4 regions of the Clostridium sp. AN503 genome follow, and region 4 is predicted to be linked to each of the others. Evidence: predicted binding sites of a transcription regulator. Region 4 holds the regulator's gene; each other region holds the start of a gene.
What was found. The regulator Rex, encoded in region 4, represses fermentation and respiration genes when NADH is low (regulators of the CRP and FNR family bind a similar motif). The targets are predictions, from matches to a motif close to ATTGTTAANNNNTTAACAAT.

Region 1 (4,916 bases), 1.1 Mb from region 4:
AAGGAAAATGAATAAAAGTACGAAGTGGGTATGAGGAGGAAGATATGTCAATTAATGACATTTCAAATGCATTTGGTTTTTTAGGCGGGCTGGGGATGTTTTTGTATGGTATGAACATCATGGCGGATGGTATGCAGAAGACGGCGGGGAGTAAGATGAGCAGTTTTCTGGGGATGCTGACCAATAACCGGCTGCTGGCTATTGCGCTGGGCGCGTTGATCACGGCGATCATTCAGAGCAGCGGCGCTACGACTGTTATGGTGGTCGGTTTTGTTAGTGCTGGTGTACTGAACCTGACTCAGGCGGTGGGAGTGATCATGGGTGCCAATATCGGTACTACCATCACGGCGTGGATCGTATCCATGAGCCAGCTGGGGGATGCGTTCGAGATCATGAAACCGGGCTTTTATGCTCCATGTATTATTGGGATCGGCGCACTTTTGCTGGTGTTTGCAAAGAGCCAGAAGAAAAAGACAGTGGGCGAGATCATGATCGGTCTGGGACTGCTGTTTATTGGGCTGGACTTTATGTCGGGATCTATTTCGCCTTATACGGATGCTCCGATCTTTGCAAAGGCGTTTGAGGTGCTGGGCGGCAATCCTCTGCTGGGGATGCTGATCGGTGCGCTGGTGACGGCGTTATTGCAGAGTTCTTCTGCATCTGTGGGTATTTTGCAGACCCTTGCCATGAATGGGATCGTTACGACTAATGCGGCTATTTATATTACTTTGGGACAGAATATCGGGTCTTGTGTGACGGCTATGCTCTCCAGTATGGGCGGGTCCCGCACGGCGAAGCGGGCAGCTGTGATGCATCTGACGTTTAATATTATTGGTGCTGTACTGTTTGGAACCCTTGGGTTTGTGTTGTTTGCGCTGCGTCCGGCCTTTGCCGCTTCTAATATCAGTGCGGTACAGATTTCCATATTCCATACGGTGTTTAACTTGAGTATGACTACGCTGCTGTTCCCGTTCGCAAACCAGCTGGTGAAGCTGTCCGGGCTGGTGGTCAAGGAGAAGCCGGAGACTGTACCGGTGGAGGACGAGGAGACTGCGGCTACGTTCAAACATCTGGATGAGCGTATTTTCGAGTCTCCGGCATTTGCGGTGGAGACTGCGGCTCTTGAAGTGGTCCATATGGGGCAGATCACCCTGGATAATGTAAAGCGTGCTTTGGATGCCATATTGACTGAAAATCTGGAAGAAGTGGAAACCGTGTATAAAACGGAGAAAACCATCGACAATATGGAGAAGATGCTGACAGAGTATCTGATCAAGGTGGATAATCTGTCCCTGACAGAAAAGCAGAAAAAGGTCGTCAACAACTTATTCTACAGCGTCAGCGATATCGAGCGCATCGGTGATCATGCGGAAAACCTGGCAGAGCAGGCGGAGTATATGGTGGAGCATCATCTGGACTTTTCTGAGACCGGTTTTGATGATTTGAAATCGATTGGCGCCAGCGTGATCAAATCATTCCAGTACGCCATCGATGCACGTCAGACCGGCAACATGGATTCGGTCCGCAAGGTGAGCCAGTATGAGGATGATGTGGACAGCCAGGAAGAGGAGCTGCGGGAGAAGCATATCGAGCGTTTATCCAACGGCGTGTGCAAGCCTTCTGCCGGTGTTGTGTTCCTGGATATCATCAGCAACCTGGAGAGAGTGTCTGATCATGCCTACAATCTGGCTGGTTATGTGAAAGATGAAATGTAATTTTTAAAGAGTTCGTAAAATAGGAAAAAACCTCTTGCTATTTTATGTATAATTAGGTAAAATAGAAGGTAGGTTGATTATAATTTAACAATCATTAAATTTTTAACAATGTAGGAGGAATGAATCATGGCAGTAAAAGTAGCAATCAATGGTTTTGGTCGTATCGGCCGTCTGGCTTTCAGACAGATGTTTGGAGCAGAGGGTTATGAGGTAGTAGCTATCAATGATTTAACCGATCCGAAGATGTTGGCTCACTTATTAAAATATGATACCGCTCAGGGCGGCTACTGCGGACGTTTGGGCGAGGGCCTGCACACTGTAGAGGCTGGCGAGGGTTCCATCACTGTAGACGGCAAAGAGATCAAGATCTACGCAGAGAAGAACGCAGCAGATCTTCCGTGGGCAGAGGTTGGCGTTGACGTAGTATTAGAGTGTACCGGTTTCTACTGCTCTAAGGACAAGTCTCAGGCTCATATCGATGCAGGCGCTAAGAAGGTTGTTATCTCCGCACCGGCTGGCAACGATCTGCCGACTATCGTATTCAGCGTAAATGAGAACGTTCTGACCAAGGATGACACCATCATTTCCGCAGCTTCCTGTACCACCAACTGCCTGGCTCCGATGGCTAAGGCTCTGAATGATTATGCTCCGATCCAGTCTGGTATCATGAGCACCATTCATGCATACACCGGCGACCAGATGATCCTGGATGGCCCGCACAGAAAAGGCGATCTGCGCAGAGCAAGAGCTGGCGCAGCTAACATCGTTCCGAACTCCACCGGCGCAGCAAAAGCAATCGGCCTGGTTATTCCGGAGCTGAACGGCAAGCTGATCGGTTCTGCACAGCGTGTTCCGGTACCGACCGGTTCCACCACCATCTTAACCGCAGTGGTTAAGGGCGCTGACGTGACCAAAGAGGGCATCAACGCAGCTATGAAGGCAGCAGCTTCTGCATCCTTCGGCTACAATGAGGATCCGATCGTTTCTTCTGACGTTATCGGCATGAAGTTCGGTTCCCTGTTCGATGCAACCCAGACCATGGTTTCCAAGATTGGCGATGATTTATATCAGGTACAGGTTGTTTCCTGGTATGACAATGAGAATTCTTACACCAGCCAGATGGTTCGCACCATTAAGTACTTCGCTGAGCTGTAAGTATTGAACACTTGGCGAACCCGAGCCGTCAGGCGAAAGGTGAGGTTAGTGTGAAAGCTGTTCCCGAGACTTGGCGAGGTTCTTTCGAGCCTTAGTCGGGTGGAACATCATTATCATCATACAGTTAAGACTCAATAAGGGTCCGGTCTAAAAAGGACCGGACCTTTTTCTGATGTAAAAGAATATTGTATACAAGAAAGGGGCAACACTATGTTGAACAAAAAAACTGTTGACGATTTAAAAGATTTACAGGGCAAGAGAGTCCTGGTACGCTGCGATTTCAACGTTCCGTTAAAAGAGGGCGTTATCCAGAACTATAACCGTATCGACGGCGCGATCCCGACGATCAAGAAGCTTCTTGACCAGGGCGCCCGTGTGATCCTGTGTTCCCATTTGGGCAAGCCGAAGGGTGAGCCGCTTCCGGAGATGAGCCTGGCGCCGGTTGCTCCGGCACTGTCTGAGAGATTGGGCGTTACCGTAAAGTTTGCTGATGATCCGAAGGTTACCGGCCCGGAGACCCAGAAGATGGCTGAGGAGTTGAAGGACGGCGAGGTGCTGCTGCTCCAGAATACCCGTTACCGCGGCGAAGAGACCAAGTACGGCAAGGACCCGGCTGCTGAGGATTATGCAAAAGAGCTGGCATCCCTGTGCGACGGCATCTTTGTAAACGATGCATTCGGTACCGCTCACAGAGCTCACTGCTCCAACGTCGGCGTTGCAAAATGCTGCAAGGAGAACGTGGTTGGCTATCTGATGGAGAAAGAGATCAAGTTCTTAGGCGAAGCTGTTGAGAACCCGGTTCGCCCGTTTGTGGCAATCCTGGGCGGTGCGAAAGTATCCGACAAGATCAACGTGATCAACAACCTGCTCGATAAGGTAGATACCCTGATCATCGGCGGCGGTATGGCATATACCTTCGCAAAGGCACAGGGTCAGGAGATCGGTAATTCCCTGTGCGAGGCGGACAAGTTAGACTATGCTCTGGAGATGATCCAGAAAGCAAAAGACAAAGGCGTGAACCTGCTCCTGCCGGTTGACCATGTAGAGGGCAAAGAGTTCTCCAACGATACTGAGCGCAAGGTGGTGGAGACCATCGATGCAGGCTGGTCAGGCTTTGATATCGGACCGAAGACCATCGAGCTGTACAAGAAGGCTTTAGAAGGCGCCAAGACCGTAGTTTGGAATGGGCCGATGGGCGTATTTGAGTTCTCCAACTTCGCAGAGGGTACTCTGGAGATCTGCCGTGCAGTAGCTGAGCTTCAGGATGCAACCACCGTGATCGGCGGCGGCGATTCTGTAAATGCAGTTAAGAGACTGGGCTTTGCAGACAAGATGACCCATATTTCCACCGGCGGCGGTGCTTCCTTAGAGTTCTTAGAGGGCAAGGAGCTTCCGGGCGTAGCAGCAGCAGATGCGCGCTGACGCATTGAACATTGATCTTCAATACAATCAAAAGGGAGAATAAACAATATGTCCAGAAAGAAAATCATTGCAGGCAACTGGAAGATGAACATGACGCCGTCCGAGGCAGTTGGCCTGGTTGAGACTTTAAAACCGCTGGTTGCAAACGACGAGGTTGACGTGGTGTTCTGTGTGCCGGCTATCGACATTATTCCGGCAATGGAGGCTGCAAAGGGAACCAATATCAACATTGGTGCAGAAAATATGTACTATGAGGAGAAGGGTGCCTATACCGGCGAGATCTCTCCGGCTATGCTTGTGGATGCAGGCGTTAAATATGTGATCATTGGACATTCTGAGCGCAGAGAGTACTTTGCAGAGACCGATGAGACCGTAAATAAGAAAGTCCTGAAGGCATTTGAGCACGGCTTGACCCCGATCATCTGCTGCGGCGAGAGCCTGACCCAGAGAGAGCAGGGGATCACGATCGACTGGATCCGTCAGCAGATCAAGATCGCTTTCCTGAATGTGACTGCAGATCAGGCCAAGACTGCTGTGATCGCTTATGAGCCGATCTGGGCGATCGGAACAGGCAAGGTAGCGACCACAGAGCAGGCACAGGAAGTATGTGCAGCGATCCGTGTG
Region 2 (4,916 bases), on a different contig from region 4:
GATCGCTACAAAGTAAGCTTTCTCGCCCATCTTCGGGAAGGTGTAAACACGTTTCCGGATATCCATGAAACGCATAGCCATATCCTGGAAATCTACTTCCGGATGCTCGTACATTACCCACATGATCTTACCTGCATCCATTGCAGAACCGCCGCCAAGCGCGATGATCACATCCGGCTGGAAGGCTGCCATAGCCTTAGCGCCTGCCTGTGCATTGGCCAGGGTCGGATCCGGCTGGACATCAGAGAAGCACTGGTAAACAATTCCCATCTCATTCAGCTTGTCAGTGATCGGTTTGGTATATCCATTCATATATAAGAAGGAGTCGGTTACGATAAATGCTCTCTTCTTGCCAAGCACATCCTTCAGCTCGCTGAGTGCCACCGGCATACAGCCCTTCTTGAAATAAACCTTCTCAGGTGCTCTGAACCACAGCATGTTCTCTCTCCTCTCAGCCACAGTCTTAATGTTCAGCAGATGCTTCACGCCTACGTTCTCGGATACGGAGTTGCCGCCCCAGGAACCGCAGCCCAGCGTAAGAGAAGGAGTCAGTTTAAAGTTGTAGATATCACCGATACCGCCATGAGAAGAAGGTGTATTGATCAGGATACGGCAGGTCTTCATGGCAGCTGCATGCTTCAGGATCTTCTCTTCCTCGTTCACATTCACATACAGAGACGCCGTATGGCCATATCCGCCGTCAGCAACAAGCTGCTCTGCTTTTGCCAGCGCGTCATCAAAATCCTTCGCCTTGTACATAGCCAGTACCGGAGACAGCTTCTCGTGAGCAAACTCCTCGCTGATATCTACAGACTCAACTTCACCGATCAGGATCTTGGCAGTCTCCGGAACCTCAACGCCGGACAGCTGTGCGATCTTATAAGCGCTCTGTCCAACGATCTTTGCATTCAGTGCGCCGTTGATGATGATGGTCTTTCTTACCTTATCCAGCTCTTCCCCTTTCAGGAAATAGCATCCACGGTCTGCAAATTCTTTTCTTACTGCATTGTAAACCGGCTCCACAACCGTTACAGACTGCTCAGACGCACAGATCATGCCGTTATCAAAGGTCTTGGAATGGATGATGGAGTTTACTGCCAGCTTGATATCCGCCGTGTCATCAATGATGACCGGGGTATTGCCTGCGCCTACGCCAAGTGCCGGTTTTCCGGAGGAGTATGCCGCCTTAACCATGCCAGGACCGCCTGTAGCCAGGATGATATCGGCATCCTTCATGACCGTGTTGGTCAGCTCCAGAGACGGTACATCGATCCATCCGATGATCCCTTCCGGTGCTCCTGCCTTAACAGCTGCATCCAGAACTACCTTTGCTGCTGCGATCGTGGAATTCTTCGCACGGGGATGTGGGGAAATGATGATCGCATTCCTGGTCTTTAAAGAGATCAGCGTTTTAAAGATCGCGGTGGAAGTCGGGTTGGTGGTCGGAATAACTGCCGCTACCAGTCCGATCGGTTCTGCAATCTTCCTGATCCCGTATGCCTTATCTTCCTCAACCACGCCGCAGGTCTTTGTCTCTTTATATGTATTGTAGATATATTCTGCTGCGTAGTTGTTCTTGATAACCTTATCCTCGACAACACCCATTCCAGTCTCTTCCACAGCCATCTTTGCCAGTGGAAGTCTCATCTTATTGGCAGCAGATGCAGCTTCGTAGAAAATCTTGTCTACCTGCTCCTGGGTGAACGTTGCAAAAACCTTCTGCGCTTCGCGCATCGCCCTCATCTTGGCTTCCAAAGCTTCTACATTGTCGATTACTCCCGTAACCATGGTTTCTTCTTTCTTTGCCATTACTCTCTCTCCTTCATGTGATATGGGTTTATATTATCGATATTTTTTTAACAATCTTAATGCTAACTGCATTATACTAATTTGTTAAATAATTGTCAATATAATAAGTTATAATTTTTTTGATTTTTAACAAAAAAATATCAACAAAATAAACAGAACAGGAGTTCCCTCTCAAAATCAGCCTCAAATAGAAAAAATCCAGCCGGATCATATACAAAATATATGACCCAACCGGATCTCCTCTACATCCGCTCTTCTATTTATTTACTCATCTGGATCCAGTTTATCAAATATATCTGAATCATAGAACTCGCGGATTGTTATGCCAAGTCCGTCAGCAATCTTATTAATATTTACGATACCGGGATTCTTACTTTTTCCGTTTACAATACTCTTATAAGTTGACGCCGGCATTCCTGCTTTATAAGTGACAGAATATCCACTTAAATTCTTTTGCTTACACAATTCGGCAATCCTATAGCTGGTAGCTTCACAAATCGTCATAACAACCCTCCTTTTTGGATAAGTTTAGTCGAATTTTGGTTCAATATAGGGCGATAAAGTATTCCGTAAGCTATAGATTACCAGATATTTCTATTTTTTTAAAAGTGATATAACTGGAGCATACTGTTTTTTCCAATGAAAAAGACCAGATGATTTTCATAAATAACAAAATCATCTGGTCTTTCTATTATAAATAAATTGATCTTATTGACTCTTTTCCTTATAACCCAGCGCCTGCTCCAGCGCTACCTTCTCCTCATTGCCCAGAAGCACGTCGGTCTGCCCGCGATCCACTTCTTTTAAATAGAGGTAACAGCCTTCCCGGCTGTGAACTGAGTTGATGACAAAACCTGTATTTGTATAATCCAGCAATGCAAGAGCAAAACTCAAATTGCCTCCCATTCCTTTAAATGCATTATACTTCACCACGCCTACCTTCTGGAACGCTGCACGGCTGTTTTTATTGGCAATACGGATAGAATCCTTATTGGCCCGATCCTGTGACTTCAGCTCCACAATCTCTTCCATCTGATGGATGATCATCGCCTCCATACTTTCTGCATCTTTTCCCCGCATAAAATAGTCATAACGGCGATATAATTTTCTCATCTTAATGATACATATGATGACGGCAATTAACAGTATAAAGGTCAAAACTGCCTGTGCAATGATGATATAGATTGGATCAAATCCAAGGTTATTTATGATACTTCCTTCCATCTTGTACTTCACTCCTGTCCTTTGTGTATCTTACCGGATGGATTCGATCAACTCGACGATCCGCTCCAATTCTGACTCCGAATAATATTCTATTTCGATTCTGCCCTTATTCTTGTCTTTCCTGCTGATATTTACCTTTGTTCCCATAGCTGTCTTCATGCGTTCTTCCAGATCGCGGAAAATCAGCTCCAGCGCTTCATCATTCGGTTTCTTTTTCTTCTCTTTTTTCTCTTTTCCAAGAAGCTTGACCGCTTTCTCCACTTCACGCACACTCAGCCGGTTCTGCTCAATCTTCTGGGCAAGTTCTAACTGGAGCTTTGGATCTTCCACTCCGAGCAGCGCCCTTGCGTGTCCGCTGGTAATACGGTTTTCCACCAACATCTGCCGAACTTCCGGCGTCAGATTCAAAAGACGCATACTGTTGGTGATTGTGGACCGGTTTTTAGAAACCCGCTCCGCGATCTCCTCCTGTTTCAGCTGAAACTCCTGCATCAGACGCTGATAAGCCAGCGCTTCCTCAATCGGGTTTAAATCTTCTCGCTGGACATTCTCAATCAGCGCAATCTCCATAGCCTGCTGAGGGCTGTATTCCCGGATCACAACCGGTACTTCCTTTAAGCCCGCCAGCTTTGCTGCCCTCCATCGGCGTTCGCCAGCTACAATCTCAAATCCGCTTTCCTTTTTCTGTACCAATAATGGCTGCAATACCCCATATTTCTTAATGGAGTCCGCCAACTCCTGAAGCTGTTCCTCATTAAAATCTTTCCGTGGCTGATCCCGGTTTGGTTCAATCTTGGAAAGCTTTACGGTGATCTCTTTTTGTTCCTCTGTTTTCTCAGCTTTAGCAGTTTTAACACTGCTTCCTGAGGTTTTATTTTTATTAATTGCCGTGTTTTCTTTGTCTGTGTTTTCTACTGCTGGAGCAGACTCTGACAAACTATGTTCTGCCCGGCGTTCTTTCACAACTTCTTCGACAGTTTCTTCACCAAAAAAGGCTCCCAGCCCTCTACCCAGTCCTCTTTTCGCTTTTGTCATGACACTTCTCCCCTGCTTATCACTTCCGCCGCAAGCATACGATAGCTTTCCGCTCCCGTTGAACGGCTGTCATAAAGATTGATCGGCATTCCATGGCTTGGCGCCTCTGCCAGACGTACATTTCTCGGTATAATCGTCTTGTAAATGGTTTTATTCAGGTGGCTTTTTACGTTTTCTACTACTTCCAATGAAAGATTTGTCCTGGCATCATACATCGTGAATACCACACCCTCCAACTCCAGCTTTTTATTCAGCTTTTTCTTGACCAGTTCCACAGTCTGAAGGATCTGGCTCAATCCCTCCAGCGCATAATACTCGCACTGGATCGGTACCAAAACTGTATCCGAGGCCGTCAAAGCATTGATCGTCAGCAGACTCAGGGACGGAGGACAGTCAATGATAATAAAATCATAATCCTTTTCTATCTTCACCAACTCTTTTTTTAATAGAGCTTCCTTCTCAGGCTCGTCCAAAAGTTCAATCTCCGCACCCGCCAGATTTACATCAGAAGGCAGTACATCCAGATTCTCCTGAACTTCCCTGATAATGCATTCTTCCAACTGGCATTCTCCCATGAGAAGTTCGTATACAGTTTTATCCATGTATCCTTTTTCAAAACCAAGGCCGCTGGTGGCATTTCCCTGTGGATCAAAGTCCACTGTGAGGACTTTCTGGCCGGCTTCTGCCAGGCAGGCAGACAGATTGATGGCTGTAGTTGTCTTGCCCACACCGCCTTTTTGGTTTGCAATCGCTATTATTCTTCCCATATCTTATCCTTTTATTTGAAATACTGTTACAAATTTGTTACGCATGTCGGTTTTTAGTATATCACAATTCTTTATGTTTTC
Region 3 (4,916 bases), 1.7 Mb from region 4:
CGATGCAGACCTCATCACGGCGTTTCTGGAAGGGGAAAAGGAACCACTTGCCGCGGCCGCGATGACTGCGGTCGGAAAGCTCTGTGGAGACAGGATGGAGGATCTGTACTGGAGCTATTTATTTGACAGGAGACCTTCTGTGGCAGCGAGAGCTTACAGAAATATAAAAACCTGGAGAATACGGTACGGAGCGGGCATTCTGTATGAAGCCTGTCTGGCATGCCCGGATCCGGTGATCCGCACGTATCTGATCAAGCTTTTACTGATGGAGGATTCCTGGAAGAGGCTTCCGTTTTTGCTGAGGCTCTACCAGACGGAAGATCTGGAACTGCGTGAAATGATCCACAAAAGGGTGGATAAGCGAAATCCTTATGCGGTTCTTGGACGGACGGAGGAGACGTTGATTCGCCAGGCTCTGGAGGAAACGGCGGATCAGCTTCCGCGGGATCTGATCCAGGGAATCGAGCTGGATTTAAGACATCTGGCAAAACGGTAACTGTATTGACCGGCATACGCACTGGAGGTGCTGTATATGAGGAAAAAGAGGACTGACGGCAGAACCGGTATCGGAAAACGCATTCTGGCAGGAGGTTTGAGTCTGGCTGCAGCCCTGTGCCTGGCGTCCTGCGGGGCAGAAAACGGGGCAGAGACAACCGGCGCTGAGGGTGTGCAGGAGAAACAGCAGGTAAGGCCCGGAGGAGAGGCAGCCCGGCAGGAGGAAACTCAGCCTGCGATCGTGGATGGCGTCCAGCTGGCGGCAGGGTATGGGATTTTCTCTGCGGGCCAGCCGCAGGTTTATGTCATGAAAAAAGAACCAGAGCCGATCGAGACGGACGGCGCGAAAGCCTGGCTTCTGTCTTCCATATATCAGGACGGACTTTTCCGGCTCTTAGTGATGGTGGAGGATCGTTCTGTCACAGAGATCTCCAGGGAAGAGGCTGAGAAGCTGGAGGTTGAGGACGAAGACCAGGGAATGCAGATAAAGCGCATGGGGGAAAGCTGGGGGCCTGATTATTTTCCGATCGATAAGGAACAGGGGATTTATGGGCGCAGCAGCTTTCGAGGTAAAAGCAGGATACAGGAGCGGGAGTGAGGACAGTGAGGGAAATGCCCTGTATACCATAACCGGTGCAGGGATCCCCGGCGGCAGTTTCTCAGGAAAAGAGATTTGGAGCTCACGGAATTATAAAAGCTATCTGACGTATGGATCCGTGACCCACAACTTTGCATTTTACACGGAGGACATGAAGCTGGAAACCGACGGGCCGGAGGGAAGCTACCAGATAAATATCCCCGGCTTTGAAGAAAGTTTTTCCATCGAGTTTGAACAGGCGCCGTCTTACCCGGACGCAGAGCATATTCCGGGGATGGTGATCAAAGACGGGATCGGACTTATGGCTATGGGAGAGTGGACCGAAGACGGCCTGGCGGTGACGACATATACCTGGTCCGACGGAACCGCAGGGGTGACGCCTGAAGTTTCCGGACTCAAGTGCGAGGCCGATGGCAGGACCGGGAAAGGAAAGCAACTCCGGTTTCAGGCCAACCGGAGCGGTTATGGATCGCCCCGGGAGTTTTTGAGCAGAATGGAGGGGCGGGCAAGGACCACATTTTACTATGAGATCCCCGAGCAGTTTCAGGCGGGGGAGTTCTATCTGGAAAGCAGCGGGGCAGCTTTCTGCGCAGAGCAGAATTGGAGCAGTCCGAATGGCTGACGGTCCCGATCCCCGAAACATGGACAGAGCTGGATCTGACAGCGGAACTTGAAGATTGTGCCATTACCATTATCTCAGCCGAAAAAGAGGAGGAGCCAAGGAGCTTTGGAAACGGAGGGGAAGATGGAAAAGAGGAATTCCGCCCCTGCGTGAGCCTGGGGGTTATGGTGACCCGGAAGGAAGGTACGGATAAAGTACTTCAATATGTGCGGATTGTCCAGGAAGAAGAACATCCGGACAATCCAAATTATGACCGGTGGGCGAAAGGTTCTTATCGGAGCGGAAGACTGGCCGAGATCCACGCCTATTATAAAGAGGGGGATCAGGAACTGAAGCTGCGGTTTGAAAGTCCCGAATATGCATGGTACGAGGCGTTCCGGCTGCCGGTACAGATGAAGGCCGCCGGAAAATGATGCGGCTGCCGGTTGTATTTCTCCTGCATTTTCTTTATAATGGATACAAACGGCGGCAATGACGGACCGTTTCAGGAAAATGGGGAATACATATGGCGGATAAGACAAAATACAAACTGGCTGCTTCCATCCGGGAGTGTATGAAGACTACGCCGGTGGACAAGATCACAGTGAAGGATATCGTGGAAGGCTGCGGGATGACCAGACAGACCTTTTACCGGAACTTTAAGGACAAATACGACCTGATCAACTGGTATTTTGACAAGCTGGTGCTTCAGTCCTTTGAACAGATCGGTATGGGCAATACGGTGGGGGAGAGCCTGACCCAGAAGTTCGAGTTTATTTTAAATGAAAAGGCATTTTTTACGGAGGCATTCCGGTCCGATGATCATAATTCCGTGAAGGAGCATGATTTTGAGCTGATCCTCCAGTTTTATAAAAATTTGATCGCCCGCAGACGGAGCCGGCCTCTGGGTGAGGAACTGGAATTCCTGTTGGAGATGTATTGCCGCGGTTCCGTGTATATGACGGAAAAATGGGTGCTGGGAGGCATGAAGGATTCGCCTGCGGATATGTCCCGCAAGCTGGTGGATGCCATGCCTCCGAAGCTGGAAGCGGTGTTTTCAGAACTGGGGCTGGTATAGGGGCAGGACTGTGAATGATGTTCCTGACTAAAGCAGGCGGACGGTCTGGAGGAATCGGTAAACTGCACAAAACGCACTGGTATATTTAACCAAAAATAAAAGGAAAGTGACAGATGGAACCGTTTGTCACTTTCTTTTTTGCATAGGGATTGTTAAAATCATGTCAGAAGCAAAAAGACGGGGGACCGCAGGACAGTCCTCCAGCAAAATGCAAAAAGGAGAGTAAGATCATGGCAAACAGAATCGTATTGAACGAGACTTCCTATCACGGCGCAGGCGCCATCCAGGAGATTGTGGCAGAGGTGGAAAAAAGGGGCTTTAAAAAGGCTTTTGTCTGCTCCGACCCGGATCTGGTGAAGTTCCAGGTGACGAAGAAAGTAACGGATATACTGGATGGGGCAGGGAAAGCTTACGAGCTGTACTCCGATATCAAGCCGAACCCGACCATCGAGAATGTGCAGACCGGCGTAGACGCATTTAAGGCATCCGGTGCGGATTATATCATTGCCATCGGCGGCGGCTCATCCATGGATACTGCAAAGGCCATCGGTATCATCATCACCAATCCGGAGTTTGCCGATGTAAGAAGCTTAGAGGGCGTTGCCCCGACGAAGAACCCGTGCGTGCCGATCCTGGCCGTACCGACCACCGCAGGCACCGCAGCGGAGGTTACCATCAACTACGTGATCACCGATGTGGAGAAGAAGCGGAAGTTCGTCTGCGTGGACACCCACGATATCCCAGTTGTGGCATTTGTGGACCCGGAGATGATGGCCTCCATGCCGAAGGGCCTGACCGCATCTACCGGTATGGACGCCCTGACCCACGCCATCGAGGGTTACACCACCAAAGGCGCCTGGGAGATGACCGACATGTTCAACTTAAAGGCCATCGAAGTCATTGCCAAATCCCTGCGCGGGGCGGTGGATAACACTCCCGAGGGACGGGAAGGCATGGCGCTTGGACAGTATCTGACCGGTATGGGATTTTCCAACTGCGGACTGGGTATCGTGCATTCCATGGCCCATGCGCTGGGGGCAGTCTATGATACCCCTCATGGCGTAGCCAATGCGATCCTGCTGCCGACGGTCATGGCTTACAATGCGGACGCCACCGGTGACAAGTTCAAATACATCGCAAAGGCCATGGGCGTGGAAGGCGTCGATGACATGAGCCAGGAGGAGTACCGCAAGGCGGCTGTGGACGCGGTGAAGCAGCTTTCCCAGGATGTGGGCATCCCGGCGGACTTAAAGGCGATTGTAAAAGAGGAGGATATCCAGTTCCTGGCAGAGTCTGCAGTGGCGGACGCCTGCGCTCCGGGCAACCCGAAGGATGCGGGGCTTGAGGATATCATTGGACTTTATAAGTCTCTGATGTAAGAAACATATAAGCTGCCAGGGTGCGGCAGATCCATATGATGTGCAGAGTTGGTGTACAGGACTGATGTTCAGATTATAAAATAACAGAATAGCTGCCGTAAATCCAATACGGTCTGTCGATATACAGATGGATTTCATTGGATTTGCGGCAGCTTTTTCATTGGCGGTTGACAAGGCAATTCCCCGACAGTAAACTATAAATATGACAAAACGAAGACGGGTTTTAACGTAAAGGAGGGCGCAGAATGGCGGATCGAGGAAGTATGAGGATAACCTGGCTGGGACATTCCTGTTTTAAGGTAGAATTCCAGGGGTATGCAGTGATCTTTGACCCATATGAGGATGGAAGGGTGCCTGGGTTTAAGCCGCTCCGGGAGACGGCGGATCTGGTACTGTGCAGCCATGAACACGGTGACCACAATTTCCGGGCGGGCATTGAACTGACGGATCATGGGCCGTTGCCGTTTCAGGTCACAGAGATTGCCGCATTTCATGATGACCATCATGGGGAGCTGCGGGGGAGCAACACGATCCGTATCCTGGATGACGGCTGCTTAAAGGTTGCCCATCTGGGTGACTTGGGATGCGGGCTTAACGAGGATCAGGCGGCGCAGCTTGAAGGGCTGGACGCGGTTATGATTCCGGTGGGAGGATTTTATACCATCGATGCGAATCAGGCCAAAGCGCTTGTAGAGCGGATCAAACCCAGGGTGGTGATCCCCATGCATTACCGCAGCGAAACCTTTGGCTATGACGTGCTGGGGA
Region 4 (4,916 bases):
CTCATATCGGCTTACGTGTGTCACACCCAGGATCAGGACCGGTTTTACAACTCCATGGCGGCGCAGGTTCAGCGCCTCGTCGATGGTCGCCACCGCATATCCCGCTACATATGGGTCAACAGCCTGCGCTACAGGCACGGCCCCATGCCCGTAACCATCCGTTTTCACCACGCCGATCATCCCCGTATCCGGTGAGATATTCTTTTTCATGGACTCCATATTATAAACGACTGCATCCAGGTCTATGGGTGCATAGACTCTTGTATAGGTCTTCATGTCATTCTCCCTTTTCATGTATCCTTCCTAACAGTGTAAGCAGTCCGCGATATTGTGTGCAAGCAGGCCGTTCTCACCGTATTCTGCTGCTGCGGCTTCTCCTGCAAGCCCGTGGAGATAAACGCCGAAGGCCGCTGCCTCCGCACACTCCATCCCTCTCGCCAACAGCCCGGCGACCGTGCCTGAAAGTACATCCCCGGAACCAGCCTTCGCCATGGCGCTGCAGCCGCTGGGATTTAAATACACATTGCCGTCCTTATCGGCGGTCACCGTGGCCGCATCCTTCATCACACAGACCACACCGTACCTGCCGCTGTACTCCCTTGCCGCCCGCACCGGGTCCGCCTTCAGCTCCTCCACCGGACAGGCGCACAGCCGCGCCATCTCTCCCATGTGAGGGGTGATAATGATATTTTCCGTAAAATACCGGGTCAGATAAGGATGGGCCGCAACTGTATTCAGTCCGTCCGCATCCAGCACGATCGGCACATAGGCGTGGGAAAGCACAGCCTCCACCAGGTATTCCACATAAGCTTCCTGGCCCAGGCCCGGCCCCAGGACAATGGCATCCGCCCAGTCGCACTGGCTTTCCAGGACCGTCCGGAAGCTCTCCCCATCTTCTGCATCGCTGTAAGGTGTGATCGCTTCCGGATCGCAGGTCTCTACGATCGCCTCGGGAAGCTGGGCCTGGAGGACTGCCCGGTTCTCCGGGACCGTCAGGATCTTCACCAGCCCTGCTCCCGCCCGGTAGGCGGCAAGCGCGCTTAAATAAGCGGCACCGCTCATGCCCACAGAACCTGCTATGACAAGCAGCTTTCCGAACGTTCCCTTATTGCCGTCTGCCTGGCGCGCCGGAATCCGGCTCCGGTCCGACGGCTCCAGTATCATCCCGTCCCAGCCTGCGCAGGTTAAGCTCACCTGGGAAAATCCGATATCGGCCACCTCTGCCGCCCCCGCATAGCTCCTGCCGGGATACAGCATCAGGCCTGTCTTTAAATATCCAAAAGTCACGGTAATATCTGCCGGCAGTGCAGCGCCCATAACGGCACCGGTATCTGCATGGATGCCGGATGGGATATCTACTGCCACCACCTTTGCTTCCCCCGACCTGCGTTTTTCAGCAAGCATCTTAAGAAGCTCTCGGTATTCACCCTCGATCTCCCTGCCCAATCCGATCCCGAACAAAGCGTCCACGATCACGTCACAGCTTCCCGGGACAAAATCACTGTACTCCACCATCGGAACATCCAGGTTTTCCGCAATCTGCTGCTGGACCCTGTGCTCGTGTGAGGCATGCTCTAAGCTGCCTGCTAAAAGAACCGTCACATCGTATCCTCTGCATTTAAGAATACGCGCTGCCGCAATACCGTCAGCGCCGTTGTTGCCGGTTCCGCAGACAGACAGAACGCGGGCAGAGGACGGGGAAAGGATACGCTCTGCTGCATCGGCCACCGCCAGCGCTGCGCGCTCCATCAGAACCAGGGACGGGATTTTGATCCGGTCTATGGTATCCTTGTCAATCTGCTTCATCTGGCTGCCGGTTACTGCGTATTTCATGATCTCGAAACCTCCTTTGAAGTGGAAGCGGGGATATTTTCCGCCCTATAAAAATATTCATAAAAATTTTCCTTTGTGAACAAACTCACACGGAGAATTTTTATGAATATTTTTGCATGCCCAATATATCAGGATCTTGTACTGTCTTTTTCCTGCCTGGCAGGTTTCATCTCTGTCTGCTCCTTCTCTTCATCGATCCGGTCCTGCATGCTGCACACGCGGTAAGACAGGCGCATCAGGCTCTCTGACAGGTGTACGTTCTCCACCACCACATCGTCCGGTACCGTTAAGTCCACATGGGCGAAATTCCAGATCGCTTTGATGCCTGCGTCAACCAGACGGTCGGCAATCTCGGGAGCTTTGGTCTTGGGGATCGTCAGCGCCGCCATCTGCACATCGTTGTCCCTTATAAACTGCTCCAGATCATCCACACCACGGATCTCTATGCCGCGCACCACCAGGCCGATCAGTCTGGGATTGATATCAAACATTCCCTTGATGATAAATCCCCGCTTCTCAAAATTGGCATAATTGGCGATAGCCTGGCCCAGGTTCCCGGCCCCGATGATGATCAGGTTGTGCTGCCGGTCGATCCCCAGTATCTTCCCGATCTCCGTATAAAGATATTTGACATTATAGCCATATCCCTGCTGGCCAAAGCCGCCGAAATTATTTAAATCCTGCCGGATCTGCGATGCCGTCACTCTCATCCTGACGCTCAGCTCGTTGGACGAGATCCGCTCCACCCCCGATTCCAGCAATTCCCCCAGATAACGGTAATATCTCGGAAGCCGTGTTATGACCGCCTTAGATATCTCTCTACCTTCCATGATATTCACCTCTCATTCAATCAACTTCCTTTTATTATACCTTTTCGTCAATTTTATGTCAAATATGTTTTCATACATTTCCGGCAGGTTTGTAAATTTATACAAGGAAAGGAGCTTAAGTTTCCGCTGCAAAATGCAAAAACTCAAGGGAAAAGAAATGTTGAAAAAAAGTGCAGGCTATATTATACTAGCTTGAGATATAATAGTTGTACTTAAACATACTGCAGGAAACGGAGTGATATCCTATGATATTATCGTGCAATCACATAAACAAGGCATTCGGCACAGACCAGATCCTGTCCGATGTGTCCTTCCATATAGAAGACCAGGAAAAGGCCGCCATCGTCGGTATCAACGGCGCCGGCAAATCTACCCTGCTGAAGATCATCGTCGGCGAACTTGCTGCTGACCAGGGCGAAGTGGTCCTGTCCAAAGGAAAAACCCTGGGTTATCTGGCACAGCACCAGGATCTTGACAGCTCCCGCAGCATCTACGAGGAGCTTAAGGAAGTAAAACGCCCCATCATCGAGATGGAGCAGCAGATCCGCAGCCTGGAACTGAAGATGAAGGATGCGCAGGGAGAAGAGCTGGAACAGATGCTTTCCGCCTACAGCCGCTTAAACCACACCTTCGAGCTGGAAAACGGCTACGCCTGGCAGAGTGAGATCACCGGCGTTTTAAAGGGTCTGGGCTTTTGCGAGGACGAATTTGACAAAAAGGTCACTACTCTGTCGGGAGGCCAGAAGACCCGCGTATCCTTAGGCCGGCTCCTGCTCTCCCGCCCGGATGTGATCCTTCTCGACGAGCCGACCAACCATCTGGATATGGAATCCATCGCATGGCTTGAGACCTATCTCTTAAACTACAACGGGGCTGTCGTGATCGTCGCCCATGACCGGTATTTCTTAAACCGCGTGGTCACAAAGATCGTGGAGCTGGAACAGGGCCGCAGCGCCGTCTACCAGGGCAACTACACCGCCTACAGCGAGAAAAAAGCCATGGTCCGCGCCGCCCAGATGAAAGCCTATTTAAACCAGCAGCAGGAGATCAGGCATCAGGAGGAAGTGATCACCAAGCTCAAATCCTTCAACCGGGAAAAGTCCATTAAACGCGCGGAGAGCCGGGAAAAGATGCTTGCCAAGATCGAGGTCCTTGAAAAGCCCGTGGAAGTCAATGATGAGATGCATATCGCTTTGGAGCCCAATATCACCAGCGGCAACGACGTGCTGACCATCCGGGATTTAAGCAAGGCCTTTGGCAGCCAGAAGCTGTTTGACCACATCGATATGGATGTGAAACGAGGCGAGCGGGTTGCCATCATCGGCAACAATGGTACCGGGAAGACCACCATTTTAAAGCTGATCAACGGGATGCTGCCCGCCGATACCGGGACCATCACCCTCGGTTCCAAGGTCCATGTCGGTTACTACGACCAGGAGCACCATGTGCTCCACATGGAAAAGACTGTGTTTGAGGAGGTCCAGGACGCCTACCCTAACCTGACCAACACCCAGGTGCGCAATATCCTTGCCGCATTTTTATTTACGGGCGACGATGTGTTTAAGCGAATCTCCGATTTAAGCGGCGGGGAGCGGGGACGTGTTTCCCTCGCAAAGCTGATGCTCTCGGAGGCGAACTTCTTGATCCTGGACGAGCCGACCAACCATTTAGATATTACCTCCAAGGAGATCTTGGAGGATGCGCTGCAGAATTATACCGGCACAGTTCTGTACGTGTCCCATGACCGGTATTTCATCAATCAGACTGCCACCCGGATCCTGGAGCTGACTGGTCGGACGCTGCTTAATTATATCGGGAATTACGACTATTACTTAGAGAAAAAAGAACTGATGACAAGCCTCTACGTGACCCCGGCTGCTGATTCCGGCGACTCTGTTATGGCTTCCGGAGTTTCTTCCTCCAGCAATGGAGAAGCCGTATCTGAAGTCAAGCAGGACTGGAAAGCCCAGAAGGAGGAGCAGGCGCGCATCCGCAAACGCCAGAACGATCTAAAGAAAACAGAGGACGAGATCCACCGCCTTGAAACCCGCGATGCAGAGATTGACGGGCTTTTAACCCTGGAGGAGATCTACACGGATGTGGATAAGCTTTTAGAACTTAACAATGAAAAAGAGTCCATCCAGACAAAGCTGGAAGAACTCTATGAACAGTGGGAGGAGCTGGCGGAATAACTGCCGGCTCTTCTTTTCTATGACTCTTTTGATCTATTCTGCCGCTTCTGTACTTTCCTCC

Region 1: gap (type I glyceraldehyde-3-phosphate dehydrogenase) is a predicted target of Rex. The motif match lies at 1,788-1,807, and genes of this name have one in related genera.
Region 2: adhE (bifunctional acetaldehyde-CoA/alcohol dehydrogenase) is a predicted target of Rex. The motif match lies at 1,890-1,909, and genes of this name have one in related genera.
Region 3: fucO (lactaldehyde reductase) is a predicted target of Rex. The motif match lies at 2,921-2,940, and genes of this name have one in related genera.

Annotation. Positions count from the first base shown of each region.
Region 1 covers NZ_JBFDTP010000002.1:2,430,320-2,435,235, reverse strand. Annotated here, with positions in the region: gene AB1I67_RS18735 (Na/Pi cotransporter family protein) at 45-1,715, shown strand; gene gap (type I glyceraldehyde-3-phosphate dehydrogenase) at 1,842-2,870, shown strand; gene AB1I67_RS18725 (phosphoglycerate kinase) at 3,081-4,292, shown strand; gene tpiA (triose-phosphate isomerase) at 4,341-4,916, shown strand, end outside.
Region 2 covers NZ_JBFDTP010000001.1:913,806-918,721, forward strand. Annotated here, with positions in the region: gene adhE (bifunctional acetaldehyde-CoA/alcohol dehydrogenase) at 1-1,809, opposite strand, end outside; gene AB1I67_RS04110 (helix-turn-helix transcriptional regulator) at 2,074-2,313, opposite strand; gene AB1I67_RS04115 (DUF4446 family protein) at 2,518-3,033, opposite strand; gene AB1I67_RS04120 (ParB/RepB/Spo0J family partition protein) at 3,064-4,068, opposite strand; gene AB1I67_RS04125 (AAA family ATPase) at 4,065-4,835, opposite strand.
Region 3 covers NZ_JBFDTP010000002.1:3,001,562-3,006,477, reverse strand. Annotated here, with positions in the region: gene AB1I67_RS21285 (hypothetical protein) at 1-496, shown strand, start outside; gene AB1I67_RS21280 (hypothetical protein) at 533-1,093, shown strand; gene AB1I67_RS21275 (hypothetical protein) at 1,044-1,715, shown strand; gene AB1I67_RS21270 (hypothetical protein) at 1,694-2,128, shown strand; gene AB1I67_RS21265 (TetR/AcrR family transcriptional regulator C-terminal domain-containing protein) at 2,221-2,772, shown strand; gene fucO (lactaldehyde reductase) at 3,003-4,151, shown strand; gene AB1I67_RS21255 (MBL fold metallo-hydrolase) at 4,397-4,916, shown strand, end outside.
Region 4 covers NZ_JBFDTP010000002.1:1,339,718-1,344,633, reverse strand. Annotated here, with positions in the region: gene alr (alanine racemase) at 1-294, opposite strand, end outside; gene AB1I67_RS13465 (NAD(P)H-hydrate dehydratase) at 304-1,833, opposite strand; gene AB1I67_RS13460 (redox-sensing transcriptional repressor Rex) at 1,962-2,663, opposite strand; gene abc-f (ribosomal protection-like ABC-F family protein) at 2,909-4,855, shown strand; gene AB1I67_RS13450 (hypothetical protein) at 4,889-4,916, opposite strand, start outside.